4 regions of the Streptomyces sp. NPDC057424 genome follow, and region 3 is predicted to be linked to each of the others. Evidence: riboswitches for the same ligand, from Rfam matches in the RefSeq annotation. Region 3 holds a riboswitch; each other region holds the start of a gene.
What was found. Region 3 has a riboswitch for cobalamin ahead of ACFU3E_RS18500 (energy-coupling factor ABC transporter permease). Riboswitches for the same ligand answer to the same signal wherever they lie in the genome.
Positions count from the first base shown of each region.

Region 1 (2,190 bases), on a different contig from region 3:
GCCTGCATGGCCTGCGCGCGGCCGATCTCGGCCCCCTCCTTGGTCACGAAGGAGTTCAGGGACATGTTCTGCGCCTTGAAGGGCGCGACCTTGACGCCCTGCCGCACCAGCCACCGGCAGATCCCGGCGGTCACGACGCTCTTGCCGGCGTCGGAGGTGGTACCGGCGACGAGAAGCCCACCGCTCATGTCATTTCCCCCTCTTCAGCAACCGCGCACCGGCGCACGCCCCGAGCGCGAGCCAGGTGACGCGCCTCGACAGCCGCACGGCCCGTGCGACGTCGTGCGTACCGACGGCACGCCCCTGTGTGTTCAGCACGGGCCGGTGCTCCACCCGCCCGCCGTACGAGAGCGTCCCGCCGAGCCGCACCCCGAGGGCCCCCGCGAACGAGGCCTCCACAGGACCGGCGTTGGGACTCGGATGCTTCGCCGCATCGGCCCGCCAGGCCCGCACGGCCCCCCGCGGATCCGGCCCGGCCAGCGCGGCGAGCACGGCGGTCAGCCGCGCGCCGGGCCACCCCGCGACATCGTCCAGCCGCGCGGAGGCCCACCCGTACCGGCGGTAGCGGGCCGACTTGTGCCCGACCATGGCGTCCAGGGTGTTGACGGCCCGGAACCCGAGCAGCCCCGGCACCCCGCCGACGGCTCCCCACACCAGCGCCCCCACCACCGCGTCGGAGGTGTTCTCGGCGACGGACTCGACCACGGCCCGGGCCATACCGTCGGCATCGAGGGCCTGCGGGTCCCGCCCGCACAGATGCGGCAGCCGGGCCCGGGCCGCCTCGACGTCCCCGGCCTCCAGGGCACGCCCGATGGCCTGCGCCTCCCGGGCGAGTGAAGTCCCCCCGACGACAGCCCAGGTCGCGGCCGCGGTCAGCGCGGCGGAGGAGGCGGTGGACGTCCGCACGGCACGCGCGGCGACGGACCCGAGGGCGACGGCCCCTCCCGTGCACACGGCGGTGTGCAGCGTGCCCCACCCGCGGTGGTCCCGCCACAACACCCGTTCCACGGCACCCGCGGCCCGTCCGAACGCGGCGACCGGATGCCCCCGGCGAGGATCACCGAGCAGCAGGTCACCGATCAGACCGGCGGCGGCGCCGTACGCGAAGACGCGACCGGCACCCATGGGCTCAGCCGGCCAGGAGGGCAGGCAGGGGTGGGGTGTTGAACCTCGATCGGCAGCCGCGCATGGCGATATGTGTCCTCACTCAGGGTGTCCACGCCCTGGTTCGACGAGACCGGCGGTGAGAGTTCCTGGCTCCCGGGGATTGCTACCCCGGTGACAGTGGCGGGACCGCGCCGGACTCGCACCGGCTTCCTCTCCTGCCGCCGTACTGGCTCCGGCAGTCCACCACGGCCGGGAACCGCCGTCAACTTGCCGTTGACCTGCGAGGGGAGAGTGTGGAGAACCCCACATCGCCCCCTTCGGTACACACGGCGACCGGGCGGCACGGGACCCAAGTCCCGTGCCGCCCGGCGGACACGACGTGCGATCGGGCCCTCAGGCCACGATCAGATAGATCCCGTACCCGACAGCCGCCGCACACGCCGCGAAGCACGCGTACGCGCCGGTGACCGCGAGCCCGGCGGACCCGCCTTCCGCCACCGCCCGCTCGCGGCGGGACAGGCCGGTGATGCCGAGGGTGAACAGGCCGACGAGGGCCACGGTGACCACGAGGCTGATGCCGAAGACGGAGCCGAGGGACGCCCAGTCGATCTTCATATCGGAGACTCTTCCTTGTTACCGGTCGGCGGGGTCAGACCGTGGTGGTCGTCGAGGGAGTCCGCTCGGCGGCGGCCTGGGCCGGGAACGACGGTACCGGCTCCTCCGTCGCCGTGCCGGCCGGCGGCGGCGTCACCGCGGCCATCGCCGTGGTCACCACACCGGCGGGCTCAGCCTCGTCGGTGTCGTTGACGTTGGTGTGGTCGACGACCTCACGCCGGGACAGCTTCCAGATCGCCGCGCTGGAGGCGACCAGGAAGACGGCCACCACGGCGGTGCCCCAGTCGCCGAAGCCGGTGATGTACTCGGCGATCGCGGCCACCAGTGCGGCCGCCGGCAGCGTCAGACCCCACGCGACGAACATCCGCGTCGCGGTCGACCAGCGGACGACACCGCCCTTGCGGCCGAGCCCCGCGCCCATCACCGAGCCGGACACGGAGTGGGTGGTGGACAGGGAGAAGCCGAGGT
Region 1 covers NZ_JBHVCP010000013.1:26,444-28,633, reverse strand. The annotation lists gene ACFU3E_RS13735 (cobyric acid synthase) at 1-188, opposite strand, end outside; gene ACFU3E_RS13730 (cobalamin biosynthesis protein) at 190-1,125, opposite strand; cobalamin riboswitch at 1,225-1,383, opposite strand; gene ACFU3E_RS13725 (hypothetical protein) at 1,501-1,722, opposite strand; gene ACFU3E_RS13720 (anion permease) at 1,757-2,190, opposite strand, start outside.
Region 1: another riboswitch for cobalamin. It lies ahead of ACFU3E_RS13730 (cobalamin biosynthesis protein); the one in region 3 lies ahead of ACFU3E_RS18500 (energy-coupling factor ABC transporter permease).

Region 2 (2,190 bases), on a different contig from region 3:
ACGCGGTGCGCTGGTGCCGGCCGAGGCCGGCCAGTGGACCTACGCCACGCTGGCGCTGGGCTCCGCCCTGGCCCTGTTCATGTACCCGCACTCGATCACGGCGACGCTGTCCTCGAAGAGCCGTGAGGTGATCCGCCGCAACACCACGATCCTGCCGCTGTACTCGCTGATGCTGGGTCTGCTGGCGCTGCTCGGGTTCATGGCGATCGCGGCCGGGATCAAGGTGCAGAACGGGCAGCTGGCCATCCCGCAGCTGTTCGAGACGATGTTCCCGGACTGGTTCGCGGGCGTGGCCTTCGCGGCGATCGGCATCGGCGCACTGGTGCCCGCGGCCATCATGTCCATCGCGGCCGCGAACCTCTTCACCCGCAACATCTACAAGGACTTCATCAAGCCCGACGCCACACCGGCGCAGGAGACCAAGGTCTCCAAGCTGGTCTCCCTGCTGGTGAAGGTCGGAGCCCTGGCCTTCGTCCTCACCATGGACAAGACGGTGGCCATCAACTTCCAGCTCCTGGGCGGCATCTGGATCCTGCAGACCTTCCCGGCCCTGGTCGGCGGCCTGTTCACCCGCTGGTTCCACCGCTGGGCCCTGCTCGCGGGCTGGGCCGTCGGCATGATCTACGGCACCGTCGCCGCGTACGGCGTGGCCTCCCCGACCCAGAAGCACTTCGGCGGCTCCGCGAAGGAGATCCCGGGCATCGGGGAGATCGGCTACATCGGCCTCACGGCGTTCGTCCTGAACCTGGTGGTGACGGTGGTCCTGACCTTCACCCTGAGGGCCCTGAAGGCCCCCGACGGCACCGACGAGACCAAGCCGGAGGACTACACGGCCGACGCGGGCGACCCCGGGGTCCAGGTGGAACTCCCGCCTGCGACTGCTGGTTCAGCGCACTAGGCCCAAGGGCGCGGGGCTGTACCGATGTACGGCTCCGCCGCGTGGGCGCGAACAGCCGCAAACACCCCGCAGCGGGCCACCGTGACAAAGCGTCACGGTGGCCCGCTGCCGCGTTTGACACAACATCTGGGGGTGCCACCGGGACCCGGCACAAGATGTATGCTCATGCTCGCTGTCGCCGCAGGGGAATCCGGTGCGAATCCGGAACTGTCCCGCAACGGTGTACTTGTGCATGTTTCGTGTACGAGAGTCAGTCCGAGGACCTGCCGACAGCGCACCCGGCCATCCGGCCGGTGTGCCCTGACGTCCGGGCCTCGTGGAATGGGCCGGTGGACGCGACGCCGCGTGCGCTCGCGTGCTGCCCCCCTGCCCTCGGCGAGGCCCCCGTGCCGAGCGAGGGAGAGCCCCACGTGACCATCGCGCCAGCCGAACCGGTCTCAGCCGCCCAAGAGGAGCACGACGCTCCCGGTGCCGCGCTGCTGCGGACCCTGACCGAGCTGACCGCCGACCTCCCCGACGCCGACCCCGGCCGGGTCGCCGCCGCCGCGCTGCGCGGCCGGTCCGCCGGCGCGGACGAAGCGGAGTTGCGGGAACTGGCGACGGAGGCCGCGGCCGGTCTGATCTCCGAGGACCCCGCCTACTCCCGGCTGGCCGCCCGGCTGCTGACCATCGGCATCCGCGAAGAGGCCGCCTCACAGGGCGTCACGTCCTTCACCGAGTCCGTCGCGGTCGGCCACCGCGAGGGCCTCATCGCCGACCGGACCGCCGAGTTCGTCCGGCTGCACGCGGCCCGGCTCGACGCCCTGATCGACACCGGCGCAGACGACCGCTTCGGCTACTTCGGCCTGCGCACGCTGCACAGCCGCTACCTGCTGCGCCACCCCCACAGCCGCAAGGTGATCGAGACGCCCCAGCACTTCATGCTGCGGGTGGCGAGCGGCCTCGCCGAGGACGACACCACACGCGCGCTGGACGAAGTCGCGGCTCTGTACGGCCTCATGAGCCGCCTCGACTACCTCCCCTCCTCCCCCACGCTCTTCAACTCGGGCACCCGGCACCCGCAGATGTCGTCCTGCTACCTCCTCGACTCCCCCAAGGACGAGCTGGACTCCCTCTACGACAGGTACCACCAGGTGGCCCGGCTGTCGAAGCACGCGGGCGGCATCGGACTGGCGTACTCCCGCATCCGTGCCCGGGGTTCGCTCATCCGCGGCACCAACGGCCACTCCAACGGCATCGTCCCGTTCCTGAAGACCCTCGACGCCTCGGTCGCCGCGGTGAACCAGGGCGGC
Region 2 covers NZ_JBHVCP010000023.1:69,955-72,144, reverse strand. The annotation lists gene mctP (monocarboxylate uptake permease MctP) at 1-898, shown strand, start outside; cobalamin riboswitch at 1,012-1,184, shown strand; gene ACFU3E_RS19910 (ribonucleoside-diphosphate reductase subunit alpha) at 1,309-2,190, shown strand, end outside.
Region 2: another riboswitch for cobalamin. It lies ahead of ACFU3E_RS19910 (ribonucleoside-diphosphate reductase subunit alpha); the one in region 3 lies ahead of ACFU3E_RS18500 (energy-coupling factor ABC transporter permease).

Region 3 (2,190 bases):
CGCCCCCGGTGCAGGCCGAAGTAGTAGGCGAGGACACCGGCGCCGAGGGCCGCCTGGAGGGCGAACAGCGCCGACTCGATCTCGCCGGACGGCGGCTCGTACAGCGGTGAGAACCACGGCTCGTAGTCGGGCTCGATCTCGGTGATCGCCGTCTCGGCCTCGGCGTCGGCGCCCGTGAACGGCTCCTTCTTGTGATCGCCGAGACCGAGCGCGAGCGGCAGCACGGCAAGCGCGGCCACGACGAGCAGCAGCACCAGGTTGATCTTCGTGTTCCTGCTCATCGGGCCACCGCCTCGGTCTCGGTCCGGGACTGCTTCTTGGCGAGGAGCACGCCCAGCCGGGTCAGTTCGCCCTTGCTGGACTGCACCAGCAGCCGCATCACGAGCACGGTCAGCAGGCCCTCGCTCACCGCGAGCGGGATCTGGGTGATGGCGAAGATGGAACCGAACTTGCCGAGCGCGCCCAGGAATCCGCTGCCCGGGTCGGGGAACGCGAGCGCCAGCTGCACGCTGGTGACGCAGTAGGTGGACAGGTCGGCGACGAACGCGCCGCAGAACACCGCGGCCATCAGCGGCGCGTCGTAGCGCCGCAGCAGTGTGTAGACGGCGTATCCGGCCCAGGGGCCGACGATCGCCATCGAGAAGACGTTGGCACCGAGCGTGGTCAGACCGCCGTGCGCGAGCAGCAGCGCCTGGAAGAGCAGCGTGATGGTGCCCAGTACCGCCATGACGGGCGGCCGGAACAGGATGGCTCCGAGGCCCGTTCCGGTGGGGTGCGAGCAACTGCCGGTGACGGACGGCAGTTTCAGGGCGGACAGGACGAACGTGAAGGCGCCGGAGGCACCGAGGAGCAGAGTGCTCTCCGGGTGCTCGCGCACTTCACGGGTGAGCGACCGGACCCCGTGGACGACGAACGGCGCCGACGCGACGCCCCAGGCGACCGCGTGCGCCGGAGGAAGGAAACCCTCGGCAATGTGCATGGCTCAGCAGACCCTCTCCAGCACCTCGTGGATGGTTGACGCGCCTTGGCCGGTCTCCTGGCTGACGGGTACCACCGCCCGGACTCCGCCTTCCCGGGTCGCAAGGACCCAGTGGCTGCCCGTGAGGGCCGGAGCCGGACTTCCCGATTCACAGTGGCGAGGGCCGCACCGGCATCACACCGGATTTCCCGTTCACCAAGGCCTGGTGACAATAAGGCCGGGGTAAGGGCGATGACAAGCCGCCCAAGGGGCGCGCGAGGGGGCGCCCGCTCGCACACCGGCGCATCCCCCGGCTGATCCACGCGCGGTGCGGCAGGGCGCCGTCGTGCGGTGTCCGGGTCGCGTCAGTCCTCGCCCCCGTCGTCTCCGTCGTCGCTCTCCCCGTCGTCCCCGGCCTCGTGCGGCCTTTCGGACTTCGGCTGCTCCGGCCCGCCGGCCGCCTCTTCCGGTGCCGGAGTCGCGGTGCTCGGCCCAGGCGCGGGAGGAGCCGGGGAGGCGGGCGTGGACGGAGTGACATCGGCCACGGTGCCGGTGCTCGGAGTGGTGGCGGCCGCGGGGCCGGCCGCCGGGTCGGAGGACAGGGGCGAGGGGGAGTCGGCCGACGGTGTGGCGGCGGGGCTGCTCGCGGAGGGGGAGGCGTCGGGTTCCGTGCCCTCCGCGGTCGTGCCGGGCGAGAACCAGCGCATGCCGATGAGCATCGCGGCGAGGAAGAGTGCCGCGGCGGCGGCCGTCGCGGTCAGTCTCGACCGGTTGCGGACGCCGCCCCGCCCGCGGGAGCGACCCGAACGCCCCGCCTGTGCTGCCCGGGCCGCGCTGCGATGCCCCGGGGTGGCGGGCAGCGCGTACGTGGTCGGGCTGCTGGTATCGGCGGCCGCGTACGGGCCCGGCGCGGCGTGCAGCGCCGCGGACGTGGCCGTCGGCCGCAGCGGCGCCGAGGCCTCCGGCAGCGGCTCGGGCAGGCCCCGCCAGGCGCCCCCGGCGAACCACTCGGCGGCCTGCTGGGCGGTGGGCCGGTCCTCGGGCTGCTTGGCGAGCAGACCCAGGAGGTAGTTCTCGAACGCGGGCGGAAGTCCGGCGACACCGAGCTCGCGAGGCGGCACGGGCGTCGAGTCGAGGTGCTGGTGGAGGAGGGCGACGGCGGTGTCGGCCTCGAACGGCGGGCGTCCGCTGAGGAGCTGGTAGAGCACGCAGCCCAGGGAGTACATGTCGGA
Region 3 covers NZ_JBHVCP010000020.1:100,564-102,753, forward strand. The annotation lists gene ACFU3E_RS18495 (energy-coupling factor ABC transporter substrate-binding protein) at 1-281, opposite strand, end outside; gene ACFU3E_RS18500 (energy-coupling factor ABC transporter permease) at 278-979, opposite strand; cobalamin riboswitch at 1,009-1,194, opposite strand; gene ACFU3E_RS18505 (serine/threonine-protein kinase) at 1,324-2,190, opposite strand, start outside.

Region 4 (2,190 bases), on a different contig from region 3:
CCCGGCCGTGCCCAGGGCGAGTCCGGCCCTGCGGCGAGGCCTGGCCCCGGCACCCGGCACGCCTTGGGCGGTCACTTCACCAGCCCGGACCGGCGCAGCCCGGCGGCCACCTGCTCCACGCCCTCGACGGTGCGGATGGTCGGGTTCATGGCCTGCCCGCTGAGCAGCACGTACCGCTTGTGACGGACCGCGTCCATGTTCCTGGTGACGGGGTTGGACTCCAGGAAGGCGATCTTCTTCGCGGCCGACTCGGCGGTCTGCGACCTGCGGGTGAGGTCGCCGATGACGAGGACGTCGGGGTCACGGTCGGCGACCGTCTCCCAGTTGACCTGCGGCCACTCCTCGTGTGTGTCGTCGAAGACGTTCTTCGCGCCGAGGGCCCGGGTGATGATGCCGGGAGCTCCGCAACAGCCCGCCAGGTACGGCGACTCGGAGTTCGCGAACCAGTAGAGGAGGGTGACGTCGGAGGCGTCGATGCCGGCCGTGGCCTTCTCCATGCGCTGCCGGAGGGAGGCCACGAGCTTGTCGCCCCGTTCCTGCACCCCGAACACGGTCGCGAGGTCCCGGACTTCGCCGTAGACGGTGTCGATGCCCAGGGCCTTGTCGCGTGCGCCGTCGCCGCCGCCCGAGTTGTCCTTGCCGGCGCAGTCGGACGGTGAGACGTAGGTGGGGACGCCGAGCTTCCCGAACTGCTCGCGGGTGGCGACGCCGCCCTTGCCGAGGGTGGAGACGAAGGACGCGGCGACGAAGTCGGGCTCGGTGTCCAGGACGCGCTCGAAGGACGGGGTGTTGTCGGCGATGCGAGGGACCTTCGCGTCGGCCTTCTCCAGCCCCTTCATCACGGGGTCGGTCCAGGTGGCCGTGCCCGCGAGGCGGTCGGCCAGGCCGAGGGAGAGCAGGATCTCGGTGGTGCCCTGGTTGAGGGACACGGCATGCTGCGGCGCTGCGGCGACGCGGACCTCGTGGCCGCAGTTGGTGAGCGTGACGGCGGGCTTGGCGTCGGTGGACCCGGCGCCGCCGCAGCCGGTCAGGAGCAGGGAGCCGGCCGCGAGCAGGACGGCGGCACGGGCGGGTCGGGCGAGGGGCACGGGAACCAGTCCTCAGTCGTCGAGGGCTCGATCGCGGAGCCCGGTCGTACGGTGCTCCCCCGCCGCGTGCGGCCGCGGGGGCCGCCAGCAGGTCTTCGGACTCGGGTTCACCCGGTGCGGGACGCCTTCCCGGACGACCTGTGTCGTCCAGTGGCCGAGGCCCCGCCCGTCCCCCTCACCGCTGCGCGTCAGTTCCGGATTCGCACCGGATTCCCTGACCCACGTACATGGGTTCGACTGGCCTCGGCAAGCTATCACGGAGGCGCCCGGGAATCACGGCGCACCGGGTTTCGTTGCCGGGAGAGCAGTTCGTCCGCGACGTGCGAGGAGGCCGCCGGTGTACGGCGACGAGGCAACGGTCCGCAGGATCCTCACCGAGCTCGGCGACACCTGGGCCGTGGTGGGCCTGTCGTCGAACCGGCAGCGGGCGGCGTACGGCGTCGCCGCCGTGCTCCAGCGCTTCGGCAAGCGCGTCGTGCCGGTGCATCCGAAGGCGGAGGCGGTGCACGGGGAGCAGGGGTACGCGAGCCTGGCGGACATCCCCTTCGACGTGGACGTCGTCGACGTGTTCGTGAACAGCGACCTCGCCGGGGCGGTCGCGGACGAGGCGGTCGCCAGGGGCGCGAAGGCCGTCTGGTTCCAGCTCGGGGTCATCGACGACGCGGCGTACGACCGGACCCGCGCGGCGGGCCTGGAGATGGTGATGGACCGCTGCCCGGCGTTCGAGATCCCACGACTGTCCCCTCACCGAGTACAGGATTCCTGAAGCGTTTCCCAGGAAGCATCCGCGCCCGGTCAAGGCCGCACGACGCGTCTTCTTCCGCCGGCTGACCGATTCCCGACCTGAGTCCTCTTGCTCGCTCGGAGGTGCCCGTCCACCGACCGGCCTCCATACTGTGCGCATGACCCACGCCGCTCCGCCCGGGAACTCCGGCGCCCCGCAACACTTCCCGGTCGTCGTCGTGGGCGCCGGTCCCGCAGGTCTGACCGTCGGCAACATCCTGCGGGCCGCGTCCGTGGACTGCCTGGTGCTGGAGACCGAGACCCGGGAGATCATCGAACAGCGGCCCCGGGCCGGGGTCATCGAGGAGTGGGCCGTACG
Region 4 covers NZ_JBHVCP010000042.1:12,892-15,081, forward strand. The annotation lists gene ACFU3E_RS27585 (FecCD family ABC transporter permease) at 1-75, opposite strand, end outside; gene ACFU3E_RS27590 (ABC transporter substrate-binding protein) at 72-1,088, opposite strand; cobalamin riboswitch at 1,157-1,345, opposite strand; gene ACFU3E_RS27595 (CoA-binding protein) at 1,426-1,854, shown strand; gene ACFU3E_RS27600 (4-hydroxybenzoate 3-monooxygenase) at 1,991-2,190, shown strand, end outside.
Region 4: another riboswitch for cobalamin. It lies ahead of ACFU3E_RS27590 (ABC transporter substrate-binding protein); the one in region 3 lies ahead of ACFU3E_RS18500 (energy-coupling factor ABC transporter permease).